2 regions of the Castellaniella sp. WN genome follow, and region 2 is predicted to be linked to the other one. Evidence: predicted binding sites of a transcription regulator. Region 2 holds the regulator's gene; the other holds the start of a gene.
What was found. The regulator LexA, encoded in region 2, represses DNA repair genes until DNA is damaged. The targets are predictions, from matches to a motif close to ACTGTATNNNNATACAGT.

Region 1 (6,305 bases), 340 kb from region 2:
GAGCGGCGATGCGCCGGGCGAACGGTGCACGGTCGCGGCGGATCGAATCCGAGGACGCGAGGCGCTCGGCCACGTCCCGGCGGTGGATGCGGCTGGACGCCGCGCGGTCACGCACGGCCTGGCGAACGGCCGCCAGTGCCTGCCGGTCGGCCTCGTCCGCGTCGCCGTCCACCAGAGTCCGCAGCAGGCGCAGTTCGTCGAGCTTCTGCACGGCGAAGGAGAGCCAGCCGCGCAGATCCTTGTCCAGGGCGGTTTCCAGGCCCAGGTCGATGGGGACGTGCAGCAGCGAGCACGACGGCGCCAGCCACAGGCGGTCGCCCAGGCGCTCCGCCGCCGCGCGGACCTGTTCGTGGATACGGTCCAGGTCGGCGCGCCAGACGTTGCGGCCATCGATCACACCCAGAGACAGCGCCTGGTCGTCGCGCAGCGCCGCCAGCACGGCAGCCTGCTGGCCCGGCGCGCGCGCCAGATCCACGTGCAGCCCCTGCACCGGCAGGGCGCGAATCACGTCCAGATTATGTTCGACCCCGCCGAAATAGGTCGCCAGCAGGACCTTCGGCCCCTGCGCCGCCAGTCGGGTATAGACGCCGGCCAGCGCCTCGCGCCAGGCCTGCGGCAGGTCCAGCACCAGGATGGGCTCGTCGATCTGCACCCATTCCACGCCCTGGGCGGCCAGGCGCCGCAGCACCTGCTCATAGACGGCCAGCAGACCGGGCAGCAGGTCCAGCTTGGCGACGTCACCCACTCCACCCGCGTAGGCGTCCCCCTTGCCCAGCCACAACCAGGTCAGCGGCCCCGGAATCACCGGGCGGGCGCGATGGCCCAGCGCCTGAGCCTCGGCCACCTGCTCGAACAGCGATTCGCGCGCGATGCGGTAGGTCTGGCCGGGATGCAGTTCAGGGGTGATGGTGTGATAGTTGGTGTCGAACCACTTGGTCATTTCGCAGGCCGCCGCCGGCGTGCCCGACGGGGCGCGGCCGCGCGCCATGCGGAACAGCGTGTCCAGATCGACCGGGGCGTCGTCCGCCTGGCCGAAGCGCGCCGGCACGGCGCCCAGCAACGTGGTCCATTCCAGGATGTGGTCGTACCAGGCGAAATCGCCGACCGGCACCCATTGCGCACCGGCCCCGGCCTGGATCGCCCAGTGGCGGGCCCGCAGCGCGCGGCCCGTGGCCAGCAGGCTGTCCAGGTCGGACTTGCCGGCCCAGTAGGCTTCCTGAGCGCGCTTGAGTTCCCGGGCGGCACCGATCCGGGGGAAGCCTAAATTATGAATGATCGTCATGATTAATCCTGATAACATTAAAATTATTCAATGAACGACATTCTGCCTGGGCGAGTCGAAAATAAAAAATCAAATCCTGCACGGATAACATGAGAGAAATTCATGATTGAGCTTCGTCATCTGGAAACCCTGCTTGCCATCCGCGACGGCGGCAGCCTGCAGGAAGCCGCCGAGCGCCTGCACCTGACCCAGTCGGCCCTGTCGCACCAGCTGCGCGACCTGGAGGTGCGGCTGAAGGCGCCGTTGCTGAACCGGCGCACCCGCCCCGCCCGCCTGACGACGGCGGGCCTGCGGCTGGTGGCGCTGGCCGAGGACGTACTGCCACGCGTGCGCGCGGCGGAACAGGAACTGCGCCGCCTGGCCGCAGGCCGCGCCGGCCGCCTGCACGTCGCCATCGACTGCCATTCCTGCTTCCAGTGGCTGATGCCGACGCTGGACGCGTTCCGCAAGGACTGGCCGGAAGTCTCCCTGGACCTGACGGCTGCGTTTTCCTTCGCCCCCCTGCCCGCCCTGGCGCGCGGCGATCTGGACGTGGTGATCACTTCCGACCCCGAGCCGCTGGAATCGGTGGACTACGCGCTGCTCTTCGCCTACGAACTGGTACTGGCGGTCTCCAGCCAGGGGCCGCTGGGCGCGGCCGGTCGGGTCCTGCCGGAGGATCTGGCCGACCAGGTCCTGATCACCTACCCGGTCGACCGGACCCGGCTGGATGTCTATACGGCCTTCCTGGACCCGGCCGGCGTGGAGCCGGCCACCGTGCGCACGGCGGAGCTGACCCCCATGATCGTGCAACTGGTGGCCAGCGGCCGAGGCGTGGCGGCGCTGCCCAGCTGGGCACTGGACGAATACAGGAACCTGCCGGGGCTGAGGATCTGCCGGCTGGGATCGGGAATCTGGCGCACGCTGCAGGCCGGCGTACGCGCCGAGGACATGGAAACCGCCTACATCCAGGCCTTCCTGGAGCAGGCCCGGCGCACCTGCTTCGAAACCCTGCCGGGCATCCGCGCGCCGGGATAGGCGGGACGGGACATATCCGCGCAGCGGATCGCGGTCGGCACGGACTCAGACCGGCCCGTCGTCCGCCGCCGGATCGTCCAGGCCGGCAGGCTCGCGGCTGCCCAGCAGGCGCCGGATGCAGTCGGCGGAAAACCCCCGCCCCGCCATGAAGCGGTATTGCCGCGCGTACTCGCGAGGATCCGAGGGCGGCTGGCCGAATTTACGTTGCCAGACGGCGCGCGCGCGGTCGGCTTCAGAGGTGCGCAGGGATTCCTTCAGATCGGCCAATTGCTCGTCGGCCAGCCCCTGCTGGCGCAGGGCGCCCAGGATGCGCTGCGCACCCTGGCGGGCGGCGGCGCGGTGAGCATAGGCCTGGGCGTAGCGCTGGTCGGACTGCCACTGTTCACGCGCCAGGTCGTCGAGCACGGCTTCGACGGCGGCGGGATCGTCGCACCAGGCGGACAACTTGCGGCGCAATTCCTGGCGGGAGTGTTCCCGCCGGGACAGATAGGCCACGGCCCGGGCCTTCAGGCTGGTGCCACCACCGGAACCGCGCCCGGGCGGGTCATCGCCGCCAGGCACGGTGCTGAAGCCGTCGTCGGCTCTATTCCCCATCGGCGGCGGAGGCCGCGGGCACGGCCCGTGGGACGATGCCCAGGTGTTCGCGAACCCGGTTCTCGATTTCGAAAGCCATGTCCGCATGTTCCTTGAGGTAGTCGCGGACGTTGTCCTTGCCCTGGCCGATGCGTTCGCCGTTGTAGCTGTACCAGGCACCGGATTTGTCGATCAAGCCGGCCTGGACCCCCAAGTCGATGATCTCGCCTTCGCGGGAGATGCCGGTGCCGTACATGATGTCGAACTCGACCTGCTTGAACGGCGGGGCGACCTTGTTCTTGACGATCTTGACGCGGGTTTCGTTGCCGACGACCTCGTCGCCCTTCTTGATGGAGCCGATACGGCGGATGTCCAGGCGCACCGAGGAATAGAACTTCAGCGCGTTGCCGCCCGTGGTGGTTTCAGGGTTGCCGAACATGACGCCGATCTTCATGCGGATCTGGTTGATGAAGATCACCATGCAGTTGGCGCGCTTGATCGTGGCGGTGAGCTTGCGCAGGGCCTGGCTCATCAGGCGGGCCTGCAGGCCGGGCAGCGAGTCGCCCATGTCGCCTTCGATTTCGGCCTTGGGCACCAGTGCGGCGACCGAGTCGATCACGATCAGGTCGACCGAGCCCGAGCGCACCAGGGCATCGGTGATTTCCAGGGCCTGCTCGCCGGTGTCGGGCTGGGAGATCAGCAGGTCCTCGAGGTTGACGCCCAGGCGCGCGGCGTATTGAACGTCCAGGGCGTGCTCGGCATCGACGAAGGCGCAGGTGCCGCCGATCTTCTGCATCTCGGCGATGACCTGCAGGGTGAGCGTGGTCTTGCCGGAGGATTCCGGGCCGTAGACCTCGACCACCCGGCCGCGCGGCAGTCCCCCGACGCCCAGGGCGATGTCCAGCCCCAGGGAACCGGTGGACACGACCTGGATGTCATGTTCGACCTGGTTATCGCCGTAGCGCATGATGGAGCCCTTGCCGAACTGCTTTTCGATCTGAGACAGCGCGGCGGCCAGCGCCTTGGCGCGTTCGGGGTTGGCCTTGCCGGAGCGTTCATCCATGAGGGAATTCCTATCGTGAGTGACAAGCCGCCGGGACCATGACCGCGGTGCGGCCGGATCCGCCCGCGGCGGGATTCGGGAAATTATGGCATTAAATTATACTGTATAAAAATACAGATGTGGCAATTCCACCCCGGGCCGAACGGCAAGGCCGAGCGCGAAGGGCCGCCGTTTCGCCTTCCGCGCCCATCGTTTACCCTAATGACCCGGCGGGGCCGGGCGTGCCACAATGAGCGCAGTCTGGGCCGTTTCAGCGCCCGCCTCCCCCTGGATGTCATTCCCGCCATGCGTATCCTGATTGCCGAGGACGACAGCATTCTCGCGGACGGGCTGTCCCGATCATTGCGCTACGAAGGCTATGCCGTGGACGTCGTCAACGACGGCTCCAGTGCCGATTCCGCGCTCCAGTTGCAGGCCTTCGATCTCCTGATCCTGGACCTGGGCCTGCCGCGCCTGGACGGCCTGTCCGTGCTGCGCAAGCTGCGCCAGCGCAGCACCCCCCTGCCGGTCCTGATCCTGACGGCCGCCGACTCCGTCGAGCAGCGCGTCGAAGGCCTGGACCTGGGCGCCGACGACTACATGTCCAAGCCCTTCGCCCTCAGCGAACTGGAAGCCCGCGTGCGCGCCCTGATCCGCCGCCACGGCGGCGCGCGCGCATCCGTCCTGCGCCACGGACGCCTCGCCTTCGACCTGAACGGGCGCGTGGCCACCATCGACGACACCGCCGTCGAACTGTCCGCCCGCGAGACCAGTCTGCTGGAAATCTTCCTGTCGCGCAGCGGCCGCATGATCAGCAAGCACCAACTGGTGGACCTGCTGTGCGAATGGGGCGAGGAAGTCACCACCAACGCCATCGAGGTCTACATCCACCGGCTGCGCAAGAAAATCGAGCCGGCCGGCGTCCACATCCTGACCGTGCGCGGCCTGGGGTACTGCCTGGAACCCGACAGCCGGGCCGTGCCGGCGGACACGGCGGCCGTTGGCTGACGGCGCGCGCTCCATGCTCGCCGATCCGGCACCGCGCCGGCCCCGCCGCCGGCACGCGACCCTGCTGGGCCGCATCCTCCTGTGGATGATCGTGCCGCTGTTCGTCCTGTGGTCGATCGGCATCGTCATCACCTACTTCATCTCCCTGAACATCGCCAATTCGCCCTACGACCGGACACTGGCGAGCCACCTGCGCCTGCTGCGCCACGAAGTCGAGCAGCAGCGCCTGGCCAGCGGTGTGACGCTGTCCGAATCGGCCCGCACGGTGCTGGCCGGCGGCGTGGACGAATCCGCCACCAGTTGGCAGATCCTGGACGCCAACGGCCACCTGCTGGCGGGCGACCCCGGCATCCCCACCCCGGAAAACTGGGGCTACGACATCGACCAGATCCGCTTTCGCAACGCGTCCCTGAACCACCAGTCCATCCGCATGGCCTACATCTGGGGCGGGCGCGACCAGGACGGCACCGGCTTCCTGACAGTCGTGGCGGAGCCGGCCGAGGCGCGCGCCACGCTGCAGCAGGAAATCCTGACCGGCATGCTGACGCCCCAGCTCATCATTCTGCCTCTGGCCGCCATGTTGGCCGGACTGGGCCTGACCCAGGGCCTGGAGCCCCTCAGCCTGCTCCAGGAACACATGCGACGACGCAAGCCCAGCGACCTGTCGCCCCTGCGCGACGATCTGGCTCCGGCGGAGATCGTGCCGCTGATCGCCTCGATGAACAACGTGCTGCAACGCTTGTCCGACTCCATCGAATCCCAGCGACGCTTCGTCGCCAACGCCGCCCACCAGCTGAAAACCCCGCTGGCCGGCATCCGCACGCAATGCGAACTGGCGCTGCGCGAGCAGGAGCCCGAACGCGTGCGCGACAGCCTGCAGCAGCTGATCACCGGGTCCCAGCGCGCCACCCGACTGGTGAACCAGCTGCTGCTGCTGGCACGGGCCGAATCCATCGATTCCACCCAGCCGCGCACCACCGAGCTGCTGGACCTGCTGCCCCTGGCCGAGGCCTGCACCCTGGAATGGGTCGAAACCGCCCTGCGGCGCCGCATCGACCTGGGCTTCGAATCGTCCGGCGAGCCCTTGCCGGTCTTCGGCAACGCGATCATGATCCGCGAGCTGCTCAACAACCTGATCGACAACGCCCTGCTCTACACGCCCCAGGGTGGCCGGGTCACCGTCCGCGCCCTGCCCGAAGGCGACCGGGTCTGCCTCGAAGTCCAGGACTCGGGCCCTGGCATTCCGCCCGAGGAACAATCCCGGGTCTTCGACCGTTTCTACCGGATCCTCGGCCACGACGCCGAAGGCAGCGGCCTGGGCCTGGCGATCGTGCGCGAGGTCGCCGAGCACCACCATGCCACTATCGCCTTCCTGCCGCCCGG
Region 2 (6,305 bases):
GGAAAACCCGGAAATTGGCAAGCATTTTCTGTGGAAAACCGCAAAAAAACCTGACATCTGAAGCACTTCCGAAGCGGTCCCGCGACAGGCCCAGCACCCTCATTCCATCAGGGCCCGGGCCTTCAGGGCGCGCAGGGCATCGCGCACCGAAGCCGCCTGCTCGAATTCCAGATTGCGGGCATGCTCGTTCATGCGCTGCTCCAGACGGCGGATCTCGCGCGCCAGGGACTTCTCGTCGTGCAGGGCCGACTCGTCATACCCGGCCGCGGCGGACGCCACCGCCGACACGGCCACTCCGTCGATGAGGTCGCGCACCGCCTTGCTGACGCCCCGGGCCGTGATGCCGTGCTCGATATTGAAGGCCTGCTGCTTTTCCCGGCGGCGGGCCGTCTCGCCCATGGCCCGGCGCATGGAGTCGGTCACCTGATCGGCGTAGAGAATGGCACGCCCATTCAGATTGCGCGCCGCCCGGCCGATGGTCTGGATCAGGCTGCGCTCGGAACGCAGGAAGCCTTCTTTGTCGGCATCCAGGATCGCCACGAGAGAGACCTCCGGGATGTCCAGACCCTCGCGCAGCAGGTTGATCCCGACCAGCACGTCGAAGGCGCCCAGGCGCAGGTCGCGGATGATCTCGACCCGCTCGACCGTGTCGATGTCGGAATGCAGGTAGCGGACCTTGAGGCCGCTTTCCCCCAGGTATTCGGTCAGATCCTCGGCCATGCGCTTGGTCAGCGTGGTGACCAGCACCCGCTCGTGGCGCGCGATGCGCAGCTTGGCCTCACCCAGCAGATCGTCGACCTGGGTGGCGGCCGGTCGCAGTTCGACTTCCGGGTCCACCAGGCCGGTCGGGCGCACGACCTGCTCGACCACCTGGTCCGCGTGGGCGGCCTCGTAGGGGCCCGGCGTAGCGGACACGAACACGCATTGCGGCATGCGCGCCTCGAACTCTTCCAGCCGCAAAGGCCGGTTGTCCAGCGCCGAAGGCAGACGGAAGCCGAACTGGACCAGGGTTTCCTTGCGGGACCGGTCGCCCCGGTACATGCCGCCCAGTTGACCGATCGTGACGTGGCTCTCGTCGATGAACATCAGGGCGTTGGCTGGCAGATAGTCGATCAGGGTCGGCGGCGGTTCGCCCGGCAGGGCGCCGGACAGGTGCCGGGAATAGTTCTCGATCCCCTTGCAGAAACCCAGTTCCTGCAGCATTTCCAGGTCGAAGCGGGTGCGCTGCTCCAGTCGCTGGGCTTCGACCAGCTTGCCCGCCGCGATCAGCTCGGCCAGTCGGTCGCGCAGTTCTTCCTTGATGGTCTCGATGGCGCGCAGCACGGTCTCGCGCGGCGTCACGTAATGCGAACCGGGGAAGATGGTGAAGCGCACCAGATCCTGGACCGGCTTGCCCGTCAGGGGGTCGAACAGGCCCAGGGACTCGATCTCGTCGTCGAACAGGGTGATGCGCAGGGCGTGCTCGGCATGTTCGGCCGGGAAGACGTCGATGACCTCGCCGCGCGCCCGGAAGGTCCCGCGGGAAAACTCCATGTCGTTGCGCTCGTACTGCATGGACACCAGCCGCGCCAGGATCTCCTGGCGGCCGATCCTGTCGCCCGTGCGCAGCGTCAGCACCATCGCATGATAATCACCCGGATTGCCGATGCCGTAGATGCAGGACACCGTGCCCACGATGATGGTGTCGGGGCGCTCCAGCAGGCTCTTGGTGGCCGACAGGCGCATCTGCTCGATGTGCTCGTTGATGGACGAGTCCTTCTCGATGAACAGGTCGCGCGAGGGCACGTAGGCCTCGGGCTGGTAGTAATCGTAGTAAGAGACGAAATACTCCACCGCGTTGCGGGGGAAGAATTCGCGCATCTCCGCGTAGAGCTGGGCGGCCAGGGTTTTGTTGGGCGCCAGCACGATGGCCGGCCGGCCGGTGCGGGCGATCAGGTTGGCCATGGTGTAGGTCTTGCCCGAACCCGTCACACCCAGCAGGGTCTGGCACATGAGCCCGTCGCGCACGCCCTCTTCCAGCGCATCGATCGCGGCCGGTTGGTCGCCGGCGGGCGGATAGGGCTGAAAGAGCTGGAACGGACTGTCCGGAAAATGCACGAAACCCGGTGAGTCCTCCACCAGGTCCGGGGTATTTGCGCCGCTCTCCATGGTTCGCCTAGACACTATTCGGGTAAACCCCTTATTATCTCATCGTTGGCCTTCGAGACCAAGGAATCCTTCGAATCAGCCCCCTCGTCCGACGCGCCTCTTGCCGGAATGGCCGGCGGGACGGGCGGACCGGTTCACGGGATCTCCAGCCCCTTTTCCTTGTCCCTACGGTATTCCATGTCCTCCATCTTCGCATCCGTCGAACTCGCTCCGCGCGACCCCATCCTGGGCCTGAACGAACAATTCAAGGCCGACACCCGGTCCACCAAGGTCAATCTCGGCGTCGGCGTCTACTACGATGACGCGGGCCGCATCCCCCTGCTGAAGGCCGTCCGCCAGGCCGAGGCCCGCCTGTTCGAGCAGGCCGAGCCGCGCAACTACCTGCCGATCGACGGCATTCCCGGCTACAACAACGGCGCTCGCACCCTGCTGCTGGGCGCCGGCTCGCCACTGATCGCCGAGCATCGCTCGTTGACGGTCCAGACCCTGGGCGGCACTGGCGCGCTGAAGGTCGGCGCCGACTTCCTCAAACAAATCCTGCCCGGCGCCAAGGTCGCCATCAGCAACCCCAGTTGGGCCAACCACCAGGCCCTGTTCTCCGCCGCCGGCTTCCCTGTCGTCAGCTACGACTACTATGACGCCGCCACGCACGGCCTGGACTTCGACGGCATGCTGGCCTCGCTGCGCGCCCTGCCCGCCGGCACCATCGTGGTACTGCATGCCTGCTGCCACAACCCCACGGGCGTCGATCCCACCCTGGAACAATGGCGGGAAATCGCCCGCGCGCTGCAGGCCGGCCAGTTGGTGCCCTTCCTGGACATCGCCTACCAGGGCTTCGGCGCGGGCATCGAAGAAGACGCCGCCGTGGTGCGCCTGTTCGCGGACCTGGGCATGACCATGTTCATCAGTTCCTCGTTCTCGAAGTCCTTCTCGCTGTACGGCGAGCGCGTCGGCGCCCTGACCCTGGTCACCGGCGGCGACGAGGAAAGCACCCGCGTACTCAGTCAGTTGAAGCGCGTCATCCGCACCAACTACTCCAACCCGCCCACCCATGGCGGCGCCCTGGTCTCGACCGTGCTGAACACGCCCGAACTGTACGCGCAGTGGGCCGAGGAACTGGCCGGCATGCGCGACCGCATCCGCTCCATGCGCCACCAACTGGTCGAGAAGATCCAGGCCCAGGGCGTGGACCAGGACTTCAGCTTCGTCAAGGCCCAGCGCGGCATGTTCTCGTACTCCGGCCTGACCAAGGCCCAGGTGGACCGCCTGCGCGAGGACTTCGGCATCTACGCCGTCGGCAGCGGCCGCATCTGCGTAGCCGCCCTGAACAGCGGCAACATCGACTACGTCGCCGAGGCGATCGCTCGCGTGATCAAGTAGCCGGAACCGGCTGTCGCGGGGGGGGGGGGGGGGGGGGGGGGGGGGGGGGGGGGGGGGGGGGGGGGGGGGGGGGGGGGGGGGGGGGCTCGCCTCCCGCGCCGCGCTTGCGTTTCGGGACCGCTTCGGACACAATACGGGCTGTGTTTTCATCCAGTAGCGCGACATGGCCCTGAAACTCACCGCCCGACAGTCCCAGATCCTGGACATCATCCGGCAGTCCATCCGGCAGGCCGGCCGCCCCCCTACCCGCGCCGAAATCGCCCGCCAGTTGGGATTCCGCTCGGCCAATGCGGCCGAAGACCATCTGCGTGCCCTGGAACGCAAGGGCTACATCCGCCTGTCGGCGGCCACTTCGCGCGGTATCCAGCTCATCGAGCAGGCCGGGGCGCCGGCCCTCGCCCACGCCCCAGCGGGCACCCTCGCGATCACCGACCCATCTCCGGACGACATTCCGGCCGGCTCCGCCCCGGCTCGCGTGCCCGGCCCCCTGCCCGGCGCCCCGGCCTGGATTGCGCCGTCCGGCAACCACCTGGTGCCGCTGGTAGGCCGCGTCGCCGCCGGCAGCCCCATCCTGGCGGCCGAACACGTCGAACGCGAGATCCCCCTGGCTCCACACCTGTTCGAGTCCGCGCCCGATTACCTGCTGCGCGTGCGCGGCAGCAGCATGCGCGACGCCGGCATCCTGGACGGCGACCTGTTAGCCGTGCGCAGCACGCCCCAGGCGCGCCACGGACAGATCGTGGTCGCCCGCCTGGGCGATGACGTCACCGTCAAACGCCTGGACCACCAGGGCCGCCGCATCCGCCTGCTGCCCGAAAACCCGGACTTCCAGCCCATCGACGTGGGCCCGGGCGACGAATTCGCCATCGAGGGCATCGCCGTCGGCCTGATCCGCACCACCGCACTGCACTGACCGGCGAGCACCACGCACCCGCTTGCGCCATCCATCAGCAAACACGCCGAACGCCGGAACGCCAAGGGCTCCCCGAACAGGGAGCCCTTGGCCGTTTTGCCTGACGCACCAGAAGCGATGCCCTCTTGCGGCGTCAGTGCTTCATCACCCCGCCGCTGCCGGCTTCCGCCGGCTTGGCGGCGGCGACCGCCTCGGCCGCCAGGCGGGCGACTTCTTCGTCGGACAGGGGTACGGGCATGCGCTGCAGGGCGACTTCCAGCACCCGATCGATCCAGCGCACCGGAATGATCTCCAGGTGGTTTTTCACGTTGTCCGGGATTTCCGCCAGATCCTTGACGTTTTCCTCCGGGATCATCACGGTCTTGATGCCGCCGCGATGCGCCGCCAGCAGCTTTTCCTTCAGGCCGCCGATTTCCAGGATCTCGCCGCGCAGGGTGATCTCGCCCGTCATGGCGACATCGGCACGCACCGGGATGCCGGTCAGCGCCGACACCATGGCCGTAGTGATGGCGGCTCCGGCCGAAGGACCGTCCTTGGGTGTGGCACCCTCCGGGAAATGAATGTGCAAATCGCGCTTCTCGAAGGCCTGGTCGACGATGCCCCACTTGCGGGCGCGGGCGCGCACCACCGTGCGGGCGGCCTCGACCGATTCCTTCATCACATCGCCCAGCGAGCCCGTGCGCAGGACCACGCCCTTGCCCGGCATGTCCGCCGCCTCGATGGTCAGCAGATCGCCGCCGACTTCGGTCCAGGCAAGGCCGGTGACCTGTCCAACCTTGTCTTCCTTTTCGGCCATGCCGAAACTGAAGCGGCGCACGCCCAGGAAATCGTTCAGATTGGAAGCGTCCACCAAGATCGCGGCCTGGCCGCCAGCCTTCTTCCGGTCCGGATCGCCGACGCTCAGCAGGCGCTTGACGGCCTTGCGGCAGATCTTGGAGATTTCGCGTTCCAGCGCGCGCACCCCGGCCTCGCGCGTGTAGTAGCGCACGATATCGCGGACCGCGTCCTCGGCAATGCTCAGCTCGCCTTCCTTGACGCCGTTGTTCTTCATCAGCTTGGGCAGCAGATGATCGAAGGCGATGTGGACCTTCTCGTCTTCCGTATAGCCCGACAGGCGGATGACTTCCATCCGGTCGAGCAGGGCCGGCGGAATGTTCAGCGTGTTGCTGGTGGCCACGAACATCACGTCCGACAGGTCGAAATCGACTTCGATGTAGTGATCCTGGAAGGTGTGATTCTGTTCCGGATCGAGCACTTCCAGCAGGGCCGAGGACGGGTCGCCGCGGAAATCCGCACCCAGCTTGTCGATCTCGTCGAGCAGGAACAGCGGATTGCGCACGCCGACCTTGGCCATGTTCTGCAGGATCTTGCCCGGCATGGAGCCGATGTAGGTGCGTCGGTGGCCGCGGATCTCGGCCTCGTCGCGCACGCCGCCCAGCGCCATGCGCACGAACTTGCGGTTGGTCGCGCGGGCCACGGACTGGCCCAGCGAGGTCTTGCCCACGCCCGGGGGCCCGACCAGGCACAGGATCGGCGCCTTGAGCTTGTCCACGCGCTGCTGCACCGCCAGATACTCGACGATGCGCTCCTTGACCTTTTCCAGGCCGTAATGGTCCGCGTCGAGGACTTCCTCGGCGTTCTTCAGGGAGTTGTTGACGCGGCTCTTCTTGCGCCACGGCAAGCCCAGCAGCGTATCGATGTAATTGCGCACCACGGTGGCCTCGGCCGACATGGGCGACATCAGCTTGAGCTTCTTCAGTTCGGCGTCGGCCTTCTTGCGGGCTTCCTTGGGCAGGTGCGCCGACGCGATCCGGCGTTCGAGCTCTTCGATGTCGGCGCCTTCCTCGCCCTCGCCCAGTTCCTT

Region 1: the regulator LexA is predicted to act here: its motif matches at 4,036-4,053, upstream of recA (recombinase RecA).

The regions. Positions count from the first base shown of each region.
Region 1 is NZ_JBTKZC010000001.1:804,858-811,162, forward strand. It holds gene metE (5-methyltetrahydropteroyltriglutamate--homocysteine S-methyltransferase) at 1-1,282, opposite strand, end outside; gene ACTPOE_RS03690 (LysR family transcriptional regulator) at 1,385-2,299, shown strand; gene recX (recombination regulator RecX) at 2,345-2,893, opposite strand; gene recA (recombinase RecA) at 2,883-3,935, opposite strand; gene ACTPOE_RS03705 (response regulator) at 4,221-4,922, shown strand; gene ACTPOE_RS03710 (sensor histidine kinase) at 4,936-6,305, shown strand, end outside.
Region 2 is NZ_JBTKZC010000001.1:466,951-473,255, reverse strand. It holds gene uvrB (excinuclease ABC subunit UvrB) at 100-2,148, opposite strand; gene ACTPOE_RS02140 (amino acid aminotransferase) at 2,326-3,528, shown strand; gene lexA (transcriptional repressor LexA) at 3,692-4,441, shown strand; gene lon (endopeptidase La) at 4,575-6,305, opposite strand, start outside.